Regions from separate parts of the Comamonas sp. DB36 genome, predicted to be linked through region 1. Evidence: riboswitches for the same ligand, from Rfam matches in the RefSeq annotation. Region 1 holds a riboswitch; the other holds the start of a gene.
The links. A riboswitch is a leader RNA that binds a small molecule or an ion and turns the genes downstream of it on or off. The one in region 1 is predicted to bind S-adenosylhomocysteine.
Positions count from the first base shown of each region.

Region 2: linked by a shared signal. The riboswitch ahead of ahcY (adenosylhomocysteinase) and the one ahead of metH (methionine synthase) in region 1 are both predicted to bind S-adenosylhomocysteine.

Region 1 is NZ_CP196631.1:126,325-133,571, forward strand. It holds gene iolB (5-deoxy-glucuronate isomerase) at 1-672, shown strand, start outside; gene ACSVDO_RS00580 (Bug family tripartite tricarboxylate transporter substrate binding protein) at 732-1,703, shown strand; gene ACSVDO_RS00585 (tripartite tricarboxylate transporter substrate binding protein) at 1,738-2,712, shown strand; gene ACSVDO_RS00590 (LysR family transcriptional regulator) at 2,875-3,825, opposite strand; gene ACSVDO_RS00595 (CoA-acylating methylmalonate-semialdehyde dehydrogenase) at 3,937-5,460, shown strand; S-adenosyl-L-homocysteine riboswitch at 5,611-5,704, shown strand; gene metH (methionine synthase) at 5,732-7,247, shown strand, end outside.
Region 2 is NZ_CP196631.1:543,840-551,086, forward strand. It holds gene ACSVDO_RS02535 (cytochrome P450) at 1-812, shown strand, start outside; gene ACSVDO_RS02540 (MFS transporter) at 884-2,125, shown strand; S-adenosyl-L-homocysteine riboswitch at 2,204-2,317, shown strand; gene ahcY (adenosylhomocysteinase) at 2,381-3,811, shown strand; gene ACSVDO_RS02550 (TlyA family RNA methyltransferase) at 4,077-4,859, shown strand; gene metF (methylenetetrahydrofolate reductase [NAD(P)H]) at 4,856-5,692, shown strand; gene ACSVDO_RS02560 (septal ring lytic transglycosylase RlpA family protein) at 5,757-6,518, shown strand; gene ACSVDO_RS02565 (23S rRNA (adenine(2030)-N(6))-methyltransferase RlmJ) at 6,578-7,247, opposite strand, start outside.

The sequences.
Region 1 (7,247 bases):
GCGCTCGAGCTGTGCCTCACGGTGCTGTCGGGCAGCGTCGACGTGCGCGTGGGCGGCGTGCTGTACAGCGCGCTGGGCAACCGCGCCTCGGTGTTCGAGGAACGCGCGCCCGCGGCGCTGTATGTGCCGCCCGGGCGCGGCGTGCACATCAGCGCCTCGGCCGCGGCCGAAGTCGCGCTGAGCCTGGCGCCGGCCAAGGGCCTGCACCCCGAGCGCGTGATCGCGCCCGCGCAGATGAAGCGCAGCGTGCGCGGCAAGGGTAGCAACACGCGCTTTGTCTGCGACATCCTGCCCGAGTCCGAGCCGGCCGAAAGCCTGCTGGTGGTCGAGGTGATCACGCCCGCGGGCAACTCGTCGAGCTATCCGCCGCACAAGCACGACAGCAGCGATCCGGCCCAGCCGAACGCCGAGACCGTGCTCGAGGAAACCTACTACCACCAGATCAACCCGCAGCAGGGCTTCGCCTTCCAGCGCGTCTACACCGACGACCGCTCGCTCGACGAGACCATGGCCGTGGAGCACCGCGACACGGTGATGGTGCCGCGCGGCTACCACCCCTGCGTCGCGCCGCATGGCTACGACCTGTACTACCTCAACACCATGGCCGGACCGGAACGCCGCTGGGCATTTCGCAACGATCCAGCGCATGAATGGATGCTTGCGGCGACCTGAGTCGCCGCAGTGTGAGAGCGCCCCGCTGGGGCAAAAAACATAAAACCAGGAGACAAGACATGAAGAAACGGCAATTGATTGCGGTGCTGGGCGCGGCCCTGCTCGGCACGGGTCTGGCACAGGCCCAGGCGGCTTTTCCGGCCCAGCCCGTCAAATGGGTCGTGCCCTATGCACCGGGAGGCACCACCGACGTGATTGCGCGCAATCTCGCCATCGGCATGTCCAAGGAGCTGGGCCAGACCGTGGTGGTGGAGAACAAGCCCGGCGCGGCAACCATCATCGGCGCCACGCAGATCGTGCGCTCGCCCGCCGACGGCTATACCGTGGGCACGGCCGATTCGGGCACGCTGGCGTTCAACCCGGCGATGTACCGCAGCCTGAGCTACGACGCGCAAAAGGACTTCAGCTTCATCGGCGGCCTGGGCCGCATGCCGCTGGTGCTGGCCGTGCACCCCGATTTCCCCGCAAAGAACATGCGCGAGTTCCTGGCCCATGTGCGCAGCCATCCGGGCGAGGTGACTTCGGGCTCGTCGGGCCCGGGCTCGCCGCTGCATGTGGCGCTGGAGCTGTTCAAGCAGCGCACCGGCAGCAACCTGCTGCATGTCCCCTACAAGGGCTCGGCGCCCGCGCTGCAGGACCTGATGGCCGGCCAGGTGCAGACCATGTTTGTCGATCTGCCGCCCAGCCTGTCGATGATCAAGGGCGGCAAGCTGCGCGTGCTGGCCGTGGCCACGCCGCAGCGCATGGCCATCCTGCCCGATGTGCCCACCATGGCCGAGGCCGGCGTGCCCGGCTTCGAGGCCTATGCCTGGCAAGGCTTTGTCGGCCCGGCCAAGCTGCCCGCGCCCGTGGTGCAGCGGCTCAACAAGGACTTGAACGCGGCCCTGGCCCAGCCCGCGCTGCGCGCCAAGTTCGAGGAAATCGGCATCCAGCCCATGGCGATGACGCCTGGCGAGTTCGGCGACTTCGTGCGCAGCGAACAGAAGCTCTGGAGCGAAGTGATCCGCTCGGCAAAGATCCAGCTGGATTGAAGCGCGCGCGGCTGAGAAAAAAGAGGAGACAGACATGCATGCATCCCTGAATCGCCGCGGCTTCGGCCGTGGCCTGGCCGCGATCGCGGCCGCCGCCAGCCTGCCCGCCTGGGCCCAGCCCGGCTACCCGCAGCGCCCGGTCGAGCTGATCGTGCCGTTTGCCGCCGGCGGCGGCACCGACGTGCTGGCGCGCGCCATGGCCGAGACCATGCGCCGGCATTTCCCGCAGAACGTGATTGTCATGAACCGCGCGGGCGCCAGCGGCGCCGTGGGCTGGTCCGAACTCGCGGCCGCCAAGCCCGACGGCTACAAGCTGGCAATCATCACCGTCGAGATGACGATGATTCCGCACATGGGCCTGACCAAGATCACGTCCGACGACGTGGTGCCCATCGCGCGCCTCAACGCCGACCCGGCAACGATTGCCGTGCGCGCCGATTCGCCGTTCAAGACCCTGGAAGAGTTTCTTGCCGCGGCAAAGAAGAATGTCGGCGGCGTGCGCATAGGCAATGCGGGCCCGGGCTCGCTGGGCCATCTGGCGGCGGCGGCGCTCGAGGACAAGGTGGGCGTGCAGTTCAACCACCTGCCTTACCGCGGCGCCAATCCCGCAGTTCTTGACCTTCTGGGCGGCCATATCGAAGCCGTGGCGGTGACTCCGGTCGAAGTCGCCACCTATGTGGCCGCGGGCAAGATACGGCCGCTGGCCATCATGGGCGACAAGCGCATCCAGGCCGGCTGGGAGCAGGTGCCCACGCTCAAGGAGCGCGGCATCGACCTGGTGATAGGCGGCTGGCGCGGCCTGGCGGCGCCAAAGGGCACGCCGCCCGAAATCATCCAGCAGCTGCGCACGGTGATGGCGCGAACGCTGCAGGAACCCGATCTGCGCGCCACCATGGCCAAGCAGAACATGGGTGAAGGCTATCTCGACCAGCCGGCGTTTCTCGAAGTGATTGCGCGCGACAACGCAACGTTCAGGCAGCTGGTGAACAAGCTGGGAATCAAGGCCTGAGCTTCTGGCTGATCTCTGCATAGCCCGGCGCCCGGATGGATGCCGGGCTGTTTTTTTGAGGACAGGTCGTTCACCCTTCGACGGGCTCAGGGCGAACGGTAAAACCGTTCGTGGTGAGCTTGTCGAACCATGAACGACCCGTCCTCATGCCCCTGCCGCCTCTCAACTCGGCGCAAATCCCCTGGCAAACACCTCCCGAACCCACTCGACAAACACCGCCACCGCGCGCGGCACATGGGCTGAATAAGGGCGCATCGCGTAGATGGTGTCGCTGAACGCGCCCATGGGCCGCCACTGCGGCAGCACCTGCACCAGCTGGCCCGCGGCCAGCGCGGCCTGGGCGCTGAAGTCGGGCACCAGCGCAATGCCCAGGCCGGCAATGGCCGCGTCGCGCAGCGCCTCGCTGTTGTTGGCGACCAGCGGCCCGCTCACGGGCACGGTGGCGCGCGCGCCGCCGCCGCGGCCCTGGCGCTGCAGCGTCCAGGCCGCGGCTTCGTGGCCGCGCGGGTAGTGCAGGCAGCGGTGCTGGCGCAGGTCGTCGGGCGCCGCGGGCATCGGGCCGTGGCGCTCGAGATAGGCCTGGCTTGCCACCAGCACCGAATGCGTGCTGCACAGCGCCCAGGCCACATGGTTGTCGGGCGGGGTGCCGATATGTCGTATGGCCAGGTCCAGGCCGTCCTGCGACAGCGCGCGCAGCTGGTCGGACAGATCGAGCTCCAGCTGGATGTCGGGATAGCGATCGAGAAATTCGGGCAGGCGCGGCACCAGATGCTGGCGCGCCAGCGCCACGGGCGCGGTCACGCGCAGGCTGCCGCGCGGCGCGTCGGCCAGGTCGCGCACCTGGGCAAAGCTGCCCGCAATGCGGGCAAAGGCTTCGCGCGTGTCCTGCACCAGGTGGCGGCCCGCGTCGGTCAGCAGCATGGAGCGCGTGGTGCGCCGCACCAGCGGCACGCCGGCCGCGCGCTCCAGGCCCGCGATGTGCTGGCTCACCGCCGCCTTGCTCACGCCCAGGCGCGCGGCCGCGGCCGTGAAGCTGCCCTGCTGCTCCAGCACCACCAGCCACCAGAGGTGCGACCAGAGCTGTTCGGTTTTCAGTGCATCGTTGGAATTCATTGCGCCATTGTTCACCAAACTAAACAATCATTTCACGCCACAGGGCTGGGCAGGGCGCCGGTGCCTGCCTACACTTTGGCCATTGTTCACGCCGACCCCAAGGACTTTTCCATGAACGCAGCCATCTCCACGGCCTCCATTGCCCACTTCATTCACGGCCAGCGCGTGGCCGGCAACAGCCTGCGCAGCCAGCCCGTGACCAACCCCGCAACCGGTGCCGTGACCGGCGCCGTGGCGCTGGCCAACCGCGCCGATGTCGATGCCGCCGTGGCCTCGGCCGCCGCCGCCTTTCCGGCCTGGGCCGACACGCCGCCTATCCGCCGCGCGCGCGTGATGTTCAAGTTCCTCGAGCTGGTCAACCAGCACAAGGATGAACTCGCGCATGCGATCACCGCCGAACACGGCAAGGTGTTCACCGACGCCCAGGGCGAAGTCGCGCGCGGCATCGACATCATCGAGTTTGCCTGCGGCATTCCGCAGTTGCTCAAGGGCGACTTCACCGAACAGGTGTCGACCGGCATGGACAACTGGACGCTGCGCCAGCCGCTGGGCGTGGTCGCGGGCATCACGCCGTTCAACTTCCCCGTCATGGTGCCGATGTGGATGTTCCCGGTGGCGATTGCCGCGGGCAATACCTTCGTGCTTAAGCCCAGCCCTACCGATCCCACGGCCTCGCTGATGATGGCCGAGCTGCTGCAAAAGGCCGGCCTGCCCGACGGCGTGTTCAACGTGGTCCAGGGCGACAAGGAAGCCGTGGACGCGCTGATCGAGCACCCCGACGTCAAGGCCGTGAGCTTTGTCGGCTCCACGCCCATCGCCAACTACATCTATGAAACCGGCGCGCGCCTGGGCAAGCGCGTGCAGGCGCTGGGCGGCGCCAAGAACCACATGGTGGTCATGCCCGACGCCGACATCGACCAGGTGGTCGACGCGCTGATAGGCGCGGGCTACGGCTCGGCCGGCGAGCGCTGCATGGCGATCAGCGTCGCGGTGCTGGTCGGCGACGTGGCCGACAAGGTGGTGGAAAAGCTGGTCGAGCGCACCAAGACGCTCAAGGTGCTCGACGGCGAGAACCTGGCCGCCGAGATGGGCCCCATCGTCACCCAGGCCGCGCGCGCGCGCATCGAAGGCTACATCGCGCTGGGCGAGCAGGAAGGCGCGCAGCTGCTGGTCGACGGCCGCGGCTTTGACGGCGCGCAGGCCGGCGCGGGCTGCGACAACGGCTTCTGGCTCGGCGGCACGCTGTTCGACCATGTGACGCCTGAAATGCGCATCTACAAGGAAGAGATCTTCGGCCCGGTGCTGGCCTGCGTGCGCGTTCCCGACTTCGCCCAGGCGGTCGATCTGGTCAACGCCCATGAGTTCGGCAACGGCGTGGCCTGCTTCACGCGCGACGGCAACGTGGCGCGCGAGTTCGGCCGCCGCATCCAGGTGGGCATGGTCGGCATCAACGTGCCGATTCCCGTGCCCATGGCCTGGCAGGGTTTCGGCGGCTGGAAGAAGAGCCTGTTCGGCGACATGCATGCCTACGGCGAGGAAGGCGTGCGCTTCTACACCAAGCAAAAGAGCATCATGCAGCGCTGGCCCGAGAGCATTGGCAAGGGCGCGGAATTCGTGATGCCTACGGCGAAGTAAGGGCTGTTGGTTCGTAGTTAAGACACCCTTCGACAAGCTCAGGGTGAACGGTTGTTTACGTTCGTCCTGAGCCTGTCGAAGGATGAACGCCCACCCTCCAGAACCCCAGCAGCGGCAACCCCCGCGCATCCCCGCTAAAATCCCGGGCTAACCCCCAAGGAGCGTTGCAGCGGTTGGTCCTATCCATCATCGGACCCACTGTCAGGCTTGGGGTTTCAGTCTCCCGCAACGACGCTCACCTGTTGGCCCTTGTTTTGTGCAGGTGAGTTGTATGCCGTCTGAAGTTTCCATTCCTCCGATGCGTCTGTCGGGCCTAGAGCCCGTGTTTGTGGGCGAGGACACGCTGTTCGTCAACATTGGCGAGCGCACCAATGTCACGGGCTCCAAGGCCTTTGCGCGCCTGATCCTCAACGGCCAGTTCGAGGATGCGCTGGCCGTCGCGCGCCAGCAGGTGGAAAACGGCGCCCAGGTGATCGACGTCAACATGGACGAAGCCATGCTCGACAGCGAGGCCGCGATGGTGCGCTTCCTGAACCTGATCGCCTCCGAGCCCGACATCGCCCGCGTGCCCATCATGGTCGACTCGTCGAAGTGGGCGGTGATCGAGGCCGGGCTGCGCTGCATCCAGGGCAAGGGCATCGTCAATTCGATTTCCATGAAGGAAGGCCTCGAGCCTTTCAAGCACCAGGCCAAGCTGGTCAAGCGCTACGGCGCCGCGGCCGTGGTGATGGCGTTCGACGAAAAAGGCCAGGCCGACACGTTTGCGCGCAAGATCGAGATCTGCGAGCGCGCCTATCGCATCCTGGTCGACGAAGTCGGCTTCCCGCCCGAGGACATCATCTTCGATCCCAACATCTTCGCCGTGGCCACCGGCATCGAAGAGCACAACAACTACGCGGTCGACTTCATCGAGGCCGTGCGCTGGATCAAGCAGAACCTGCCCGGCGCCAAGGTCTCGGGCGGCGTGTCGAACGTGTCGTTCTCGTTCCGCGGCAACGACCCGGTGCGCGAAGCCATCCACACCGTGTTCCTGTACCACGCGATCCAGGCGGGCATGGACATGGGCATCGTCAACGCCGGCATGGTCGGCGTCTATGACGACATCGAGCCCGTGCTGCGCGAGCGCGTCGAGGACGTGGTGCTCAATCGCCGGCCCGACGCCGGCGAGCGCCTGGTCGAGATCGCCGAGACCGCGCGCAGCGGCGCCAAGGACGAAAGCAAGCGCCTCGAATGGCGCGGCACGCCCGAGGCGCCCGTCACCGTCGCCCAGCGCCTGGCGCATGCGCTGGTGCATGGCATCACCGACTTCATCACCGAGGACACCGAAGAGGCCTACCAGGAAGTGCTGGCGCGCGGCGGCCGTCCGCTGCACGTGATCGAAGGCCCGCTGATGGCCGGCATGAACGTCGTCGGCGACCTGTTCGGCGCGGGCAAGATGTTTCTGCCCCAGGTGGTGAAGTCGGCGCGCGTGATGAAGCAGGCCGTGGCGCATCTCGTGCCCTACATCGAGGAAGAAAAGCGCCAGCAGCAGGCAGCGGGCCAGGACGTGCGCTCCAAGGGCAAGATCGTGATTGCCACCGTCAAGGGCGACGTGCACGACATCGGCAAGAACATCGTCACCGTGGTCCTGCAGTGCAACAACTTCGAAGTCGTCAACATGGGCGTGATGGTGCCCTGCCACGAGATCCTGGCCAAGGCCAAGGAGGAGGGCGCGGACATCATCGGCCTGTCGGGCCTGATCACGCCCAGTCTGGAAGAGATGCAGTACGTGGCCGGTGAAATGCAGA
Region 2 (7,247 bases), 420 kb from region 1:
AGTCGCTGCATGTGATCCTCTTTCTCTTCCCGTCCGCGCGCCGCGTTCTGGGCGGCCATGGCCCCTGGGCCAGGAACCAGCGCGCGGTCGACGCATTGAGTGCGCTGCTGCGCGAGCAGATGCGCGAACGCCGCGCGTCGGCAGCGCTCGGTGCCGATCTGCTGGGCCGGATGCTGGCCGCGCGCTACGACGACGGCGCGGCCATGGACGATGCGCAAATCCTCGATCAGCTGCGCGGATTGCTCTTTGCGGGCCATGAGGCGACGGCCACGGTGCTCGCCTGGATCTTCTATTGGCTTGCGTGCGAGCCCGCGGTGGGCGCGCGCGTCGCCCGGGAAATCGCCGACCTGGGGCCCGCGCCCGCGCCCGAAGCGCTCGCGGCCCTGCCTTACCTCGAAGTGGTGTGCAAGGAATGCCTGCGCCTTTATCCGCCGGTGGTCGATCCGGCGCGCGTCGCGCGCGCACCGTTCGAGCTGCTGGGCTATACGATTCCCGCGGGCGAGGTGCTGCGCGCCTCGAGCGCGCTGCTGCATTCCCGGCCCGAGCTCTATCCCGAGCCCGGGCGCTTTCGGCCCGAGCGCTTCCTGGAGCGCAAGTACTCGCCGTTCGAATACATTCCTTTCGGCGGCGGTGCGCGCCGCTGCCTGGGCGCGGCGTTCGCCATGTATGAACTCAAGGTCGTGGTCGCAACCATCCTGCGCCGCCACAGTCTGCGCCTGCTCGGCACGCAGCAGGTGGCGCACGCGCGCCGCGCGCTGAGCCTGGGGCCGCGCGGCGGCATTCCCATGGTGGTGCAGCGGCGGCGGGCGTGAATGGTCTGCGCGCTGCGCGAAGTAGTGTTGCGCCGCACAATCAGCAGGTCTGTCTTCCTCCTGCTCTGTTCATGTCTTCCCCAACAAGCGGCGCCGCGCCGCAAGCTTCCTGGGTCGTGCGCGGCTCGCCGGCCTATCGCCGCATCAGCGTGGCGCTGTTTCTCGCGGGTTTTGCGACCTTTTCGCTGCTGTACTGCGTGCAGCCGCTGCTGCCCGCGTTTGTCGCCCATTTCGGCGTCACGCCCGCGGCCAGCGCGCTGTCGCTGTCGCTGACCACGGGCTGCCTCGCGGTGTCCATCGTGCTCGCCGGCGCGCTGTCCGAAGGCCTGGGGCGGCGCGGGTTGATGTTTGTCTCCATGCTGCTCGCGGCGCTGTGCAATCTCGCGGCCAGCCTCGCCCCGACCTGGGAGACGCTTCTTGCGGCGCGCGCGCTCGAAGGCTTTCTGCTCGGCGGCGTGCCGGCCGTGGCCATGGCCTATCTTTCCGAAGAGATGGAGCCCCGTGGCCTGGGCTTTGCGATGGGCCTGTATGTCGGCGGTTCGGCGCTGGGCGGAATGCTCGGGCGCGTGGCCATGGGCGTGATGACCGAGTACGTCGACTGGCACATGGCGCTGGCCGCGCTGAGCCTGGTCAACCTGTGCGCGGCCATAGGCTTCTATCTGCTGCTGCCGCCATCGCGCAATTTCGTGCGCAAAACGGGCCTGGGCGCGGCCTACCATCTGCAGGCCTGGGGCCGGCATCTGGCCCAGCCCGGTCTGCTGTGGCTGTTCCTGATCGGCTTCGGCCTGATGGGCGTGTTCGTCAGCATCTACAACTATGTCGGCTTTCTGCTCGCCGGCGCGCCCCATGCGCTGAGCCCGCTGCAGATCAGCCATGTGTTCTACGCCTACCTGTTCGGCGTGGTGGCTTCGCCCGTGGCAGGCGCACTCGCCGACCGTTTCGGCCGCGCGCCCGTGCTGCTCGGTGGCGTGGCGCTGATGGCGCTGGGCGTGCTGCTGACCTTGATGACGCAGCTGAGCGCCATCGTGCTGGGAATCGCGCTGCTGACCATGGGCTTCTTCACCGCGCATTCGGTGGCCAGCGGCTGGGTGGGCCGGCTCGCCACGCAGGCCAAGGGCCATGCGTCGTCGCTGTACCTGCTGGGCTATTACCTGGGCTCCAGCCTGCTGGGCGCGGCCGGCGGCTGGTTCCTGCAGAACACGGGCTGGCCCGGGCTGGTGGCGAGCATGCTGGTGCTGCTGGCGGCGGTGCTGTTGCTGGCGCTGCGCGTGCGGCACCTGGCGCCTACGGCAAGGCCCGCTGGGCCTCATTAGGCAGGCCGTTCATCGTTCGACAAGCCCGGGACAAGCGCCGGCGGTCAGCATGCCGCCCGCTTTTTAGTACAATGCGTGCTTTCCGAGGAGCGTTGCAGCGCACCCCCCGCACCATCCGGTGCCCGGCGGAGCGTGAGGCTCGGAACCCGCCTGTGACCTTCGGTCCGGCGTTAGCAACGACGCTCGCCCACGTCGTCTGTGCGGTGAGTGTCTTCCCCCCAGAGCGTGGTTTTGCCATCCGTAACGGAGAAAACCATGAACGCAGCTATCCCTCTGAACACCCTTGATTCGGCCATCGCCGACATTTCCCTGGCCAACTGGGGCCACAAGGAAATCCGCATCGCCGAGACCGAAATGCCCGGTCTGATGGCAATCCGCGAAGAATTCGCCGCCGCCCAGCCCCTCAAGGGCGCGCGCATCACCGGTTCGCTGCACATGACCATCCAGACGGCCGTGCTGATCGAGACGCTGCAGGCCCTGGGCGCGCAAGTGCGCTGGGCATCGTGCAACATCTTCTCTACGCAGGACCATGCAGCCGCGGCCATTGCCGACGGCGGCACGCCGGTGTTCGCGATCAAGGGCGAGTCGCTGGCCGATTACTGGGACTACACCCACCGCATCTTCGACTTCGGCCCCAAGGGCAGCGAAGGCGAAGGCCCGAACATGATTCTGGACGACGGCGGCGATGCCACCATGCTGATGCATCTGGGCCAGAAGGCCGAGAAGGACCTGTCGGTGCTGGCCAACCCCGGCAGCGAAGAGGAAGTCATCATGTTCGCCGCGATCAAGGCCAAGCTGGCCGTGGACGCCACCTGGTACACGCGCAAGTCGGCGCAGATCATAGGCGTGACCGAGGAAACCACCACCGGCGTGCACCGCCTCAACGAGATGTCGGCCAAGGGCACATTGTTGTTCCGCGCGATCAACGTCAACGACTCGGTGACCAAGAGCAAGTTCGACAACCTGTACGGCTGCCGCGAATCGCTGGTCGACGGCATCAAGCGCGCCACCGACGTGATGATTGCCGGCAAGGTCGCCGTGGTCGCCGGCTACGGTGACGTGGGCAAGGGCTGCGCCCAGGCGCTGCGCGCACTGAGCGCCCAGGTCTGGGTCACGGAAATCGACCCGATCAACGCGCTGCAGGCCGCGATGGAAGGCTACAAGGTCGTGACCATGGAATGGGCCGCAGACAAGGCCGATATCTTCGTGACCACCACCGGCAACCGCGACATCATCCGCCACGAGCACATGCTGGCGATGAAGGACCAGGCCATCGTCTGCAACATCGGTCACTTCGACAACGAAATCGATGTCGCTTCGATCGAGCAGTACGAGTGGGAAGAAATCAAGCCCCAGGTCGACCACATCAAGTTCCCCGACGGCAAGAAGATCATCCTGCTGGCCAAGGGCCGTCTGGTGAACCTGGGCTGCGCCACCGGCCACCCCAGCTTCGTGATGAGCGCTTCGTTCGCCAACCAGACCATCGCCCAGATCGAGCTGTTCACCAAGCCCGAAGCCTATGAAGTCGGCAAGGTCTACGTGCTGCCCAAGCTGCTGGACGAAAAGGTCGCGCGCCTGCACCTGAAGAAGGTCGGCGCGATGCTGACCGAACTCACCGAAGGCCAGGCGGCCTATATCGGTGTGTCCAAGCAAGGCCCTTACAAGCCTGACACCTACCGCTATTAAAAAGCGGCTCGGCCATGCCGCACGCCGGCATGGCCGCTGAACATTTTTCCGCCCCTGAGGGCAATGCCAGACAGCCCAACCGTTCGTGTTGCGCCTGTCGAACCATGAACGGCCTGTCCTCAAGGAAAATGCCGGTTCATTCTTCGACAAGCTCGGGACGAACGGACAATTTCCCGGGCTGACTGGAATTGCCTGAGTCAGGGGCACTTTGCCGCCGGCCCCTGCGCCGGCGGTAGCGATTCCATTTTTAAGACGGATTAACTCCATGCGTGCCGATCAATTGCTTGTAGACCAGGGCCTGGCGGCTTCCCGCGCGCAAGCCCAGCGCCTGATCGCTTCTGGCGTCGAGTGGCGCACCGCGGCCACGGGCCAGTGGCAGGCCATCAAGAAGAACAGCGAAGACCTCGCTGGCGACGCCGAACTGCGGCTGCTCGACATCGCCGAGGCGCGCTATGTGTCGCGCGGCGGCCTCAAGCTTGAAGGCGCGCTGGCGGCGTTCAAGGTCTCGGCCCAGGGCAAGTGGTGCCTCGACGTGGGCCAGTCCACGGGCGGCTTCACCGACTGCCTGCTGCAGCAGGGCGCCGAGCGCGTGGTCGGCGTCGATGTGGGCCATGACCAGCTCAATCTGACGCTGCGCGGCCACGAGAAGATCGTGTGCCTCGAGCGCGTCAATGCGCGCACGCTCGATGCCGACACGCTGGTCGAGGCCGGCGCGTTCGAAGGCGCGCCCGATGAATCGCAGCAGTTCGACCTGATCGTCGGCGACCTGTCCTTCATCTCGCAGACGCTGGTGCTGCCCGCCGTCGTGCCTTTCCTGGCCCCCGCGGGCGACCTGCTGATGCTGGTCAAGCCGCAGTTCGAACTCCAGCCCGAGCACATCGGCAAGGGCGGCATGGTGCGCGACGTGGCCTCTTATGCCGTGGTCGAGACACGCATCCGCGAATGCCTGGCCGAGCTGGGCCTCGAAGTGCGCGGCTGGATCGACAGCCCCATCACCGGCGGCGACGGCAACCGTGAGTTCTTCGTGCACGCGCGGAGGAGCGCATGACCCGGACCACGCTTCCCATCAGCTATGAGTTCTTCCCGCCCAAGACGCCCGAAGGCGCGGAAAAGCTGCGCGCCGTGCGCCAGCAACTGGCCGTGCGCCGGCCCGAGTTCTGCTCTGTGACCTATGGCGCGGGCGGCTCCACGCAGTCGGGCACCTTCCGCCTGGTGCAGGAAATCCAGCAGGAAGGCATGAGCGCGGCTTCGCACTTCTCGTGCGTGGGCGCGACGCGCGAAAGCGTGCGCACCGAGCTGCGCGAGCTGCAGTCCATGGGCATTGCGCGCCTGGTCGCGCTGCGCGGCGATCTGCCTTCGGGCTACGGCCTGGGCGGCGAATTCCAGTACGCGAGCGATCTCGTGGCGTTCATCCGCGCGGAGTTCGGCGACGCCTTCCATATCGAAGTTGCGGCCTACCCCGAGATGCACCCCCAGGCGCGCTCGCCCGACGCCGATCTGCAGGCGTTCGCGGCCAAGGTCAATGCCGGCGCCGACTCGGCGATCACCCAGTACTTCTACAACGCGGACGCCTACTTCCGCTTTGTCGACAGCGCGCGCGCGCTGGGCCTGGACGTTCCCGTGGTGCCCGGCATCATGCCCATCACCAGCTCCACCCAGCTGTTGCGCTTTTCCGACGCCTGCGGCGCGGAAATTCCGCGTTGGATACGCCTGCGCCTGCAAGGCTACGGCGATGACACTGCCTCCATCAAGGCTTTTGGCTTGGATGTCGTGACCGAATTGTGCGAACGTCTGCGCAGCCAAGGTGCACCCAGCCTGCACTTCTACACCATGAACCAGAGCGCGGCCGTGCTGGCCATTGCCGAGCGGCTGGGCTTGTAAACATTGCGGTCGGCGTTGCGGCGGCCTGCGCACCGGCGCTCGAGCCGCAATTCCAGGAGACACAATGGATGAAAGCAAAACCCGCTGCGCGCGGTGGACCCGCTGGCTGGGAATAGTCGGCATGTCGCTGTGGCTTGCGGCCTGTACGCCGCTGCCCGTGGCCCAGGAGTCCGGCGCTGCGCTGTCGACCTGCACCGTGCCCGTGGGCGGTGGCGAGGGCGACACCACGACCCAGGCCTGTCCCGAACCTGCCGACTCGTTGCAGCCGGCCGATCCCTTCGAGCGCCCCGCGCCGTCGCGGCCACGGCCGCCGCGCAAGCCCAAGCCGGCCTTGCCGCCCGTCGCCGAACCTGCCGCGCCGCCTTCTTCGCCTTATGAGCTGTCGCCGCCGCGCGAAAGCGATCAGCAGGGCCTGGCATCCTGGTACGGCCCGCGCTTTCACGGCCGGCGCACGGCCAGCGGCGAGCGTTTCGACAGCCAGGATCTGACGGCAGCGCACCGCACGCTGGCATTCGGCACGCGTGTCTGCGTGCGCAGCAGCATCACCGGCAAGGCCGTGGTGGTGCGCATCAACGACCGCGGGCCGTTCTCGCATGGCCGCGTGATCGACCTGAGTCAGGGCGCGGCCGAAGCCTTGGGCATGGTCGGCCTGGGCATCAAGCCTGTCGAGCTGTGGCAGCTCGACAAGGACGAGGAAGAGTGCCCTGAAATGTTCGACGAAGCCGCGGCCGATGCCGAGCCCGCGGCAGCCAAGCCTGTCGCCCGCGTGCAGCAAAAAGCCAAACCTGCGCCGCGCAAGAAGGTCGCGCCTCAGCGCAAGCGCTGAGGCGCAAATGCAAAAAGCCAGGCAGCGGCCTGGCTTTTTGCTGGACGCAGCGCCGGAAATCAGCCGCCGGATTCGAGCGAGAAGGTCGCGTTGTTGTCCTGGCCCAGCAGCTTGACCAGCTGGGGCATGGCGGGCTTGAGCAGTTCCTTGAGCTGGAACGGCGGGCTGATGATGAACATGCCGCTCGCGGGCAGGCCGCCGCGCTCGGACGTCTTGTTGCTCTTCACGGTCAGCGTCACGTGCAGCCAGCTCTTGCCGGCCTTGACGGCCATGGTCTTGAGACGGCGCGGCAGATCGTGGGCTTCGGGCCGCGGAATGATCGGGTACCAGATGGCGTAGGTGCCCGTGGGGAAGCGCTTGAGGCTGTCGGTCACCATGTCGAGCACGCGGCCGTAATCGGTCTTCATCTCGTAGCTCGGGTCGCACAGCAGCAGCGCGCGGCGCGAGACCGGCGGCAGGAATTTCTTCACGCCTTCGAAGCCGTCTTCGTGCAGCACGGCCAGCTGGCGGCCGGCTTCGAGCTGGGTCACGTTGCCGGCGAGCGAGCGCATGTCGGTCGGATGCAGCTCAAACAGCTTGAGTTTGTCGTGTGAGCGCAACAGGGCCTGGCTGATGAACGGCGAGCCCGGATAGTTGCGAATGCCGCTGCCCTGATTGAACGAGCGCACCATCGCCAGGTATTCCTGCAGGATGGGAGCGAGTTCCTCGGTCGGCGTCTGGGCCAGCTTG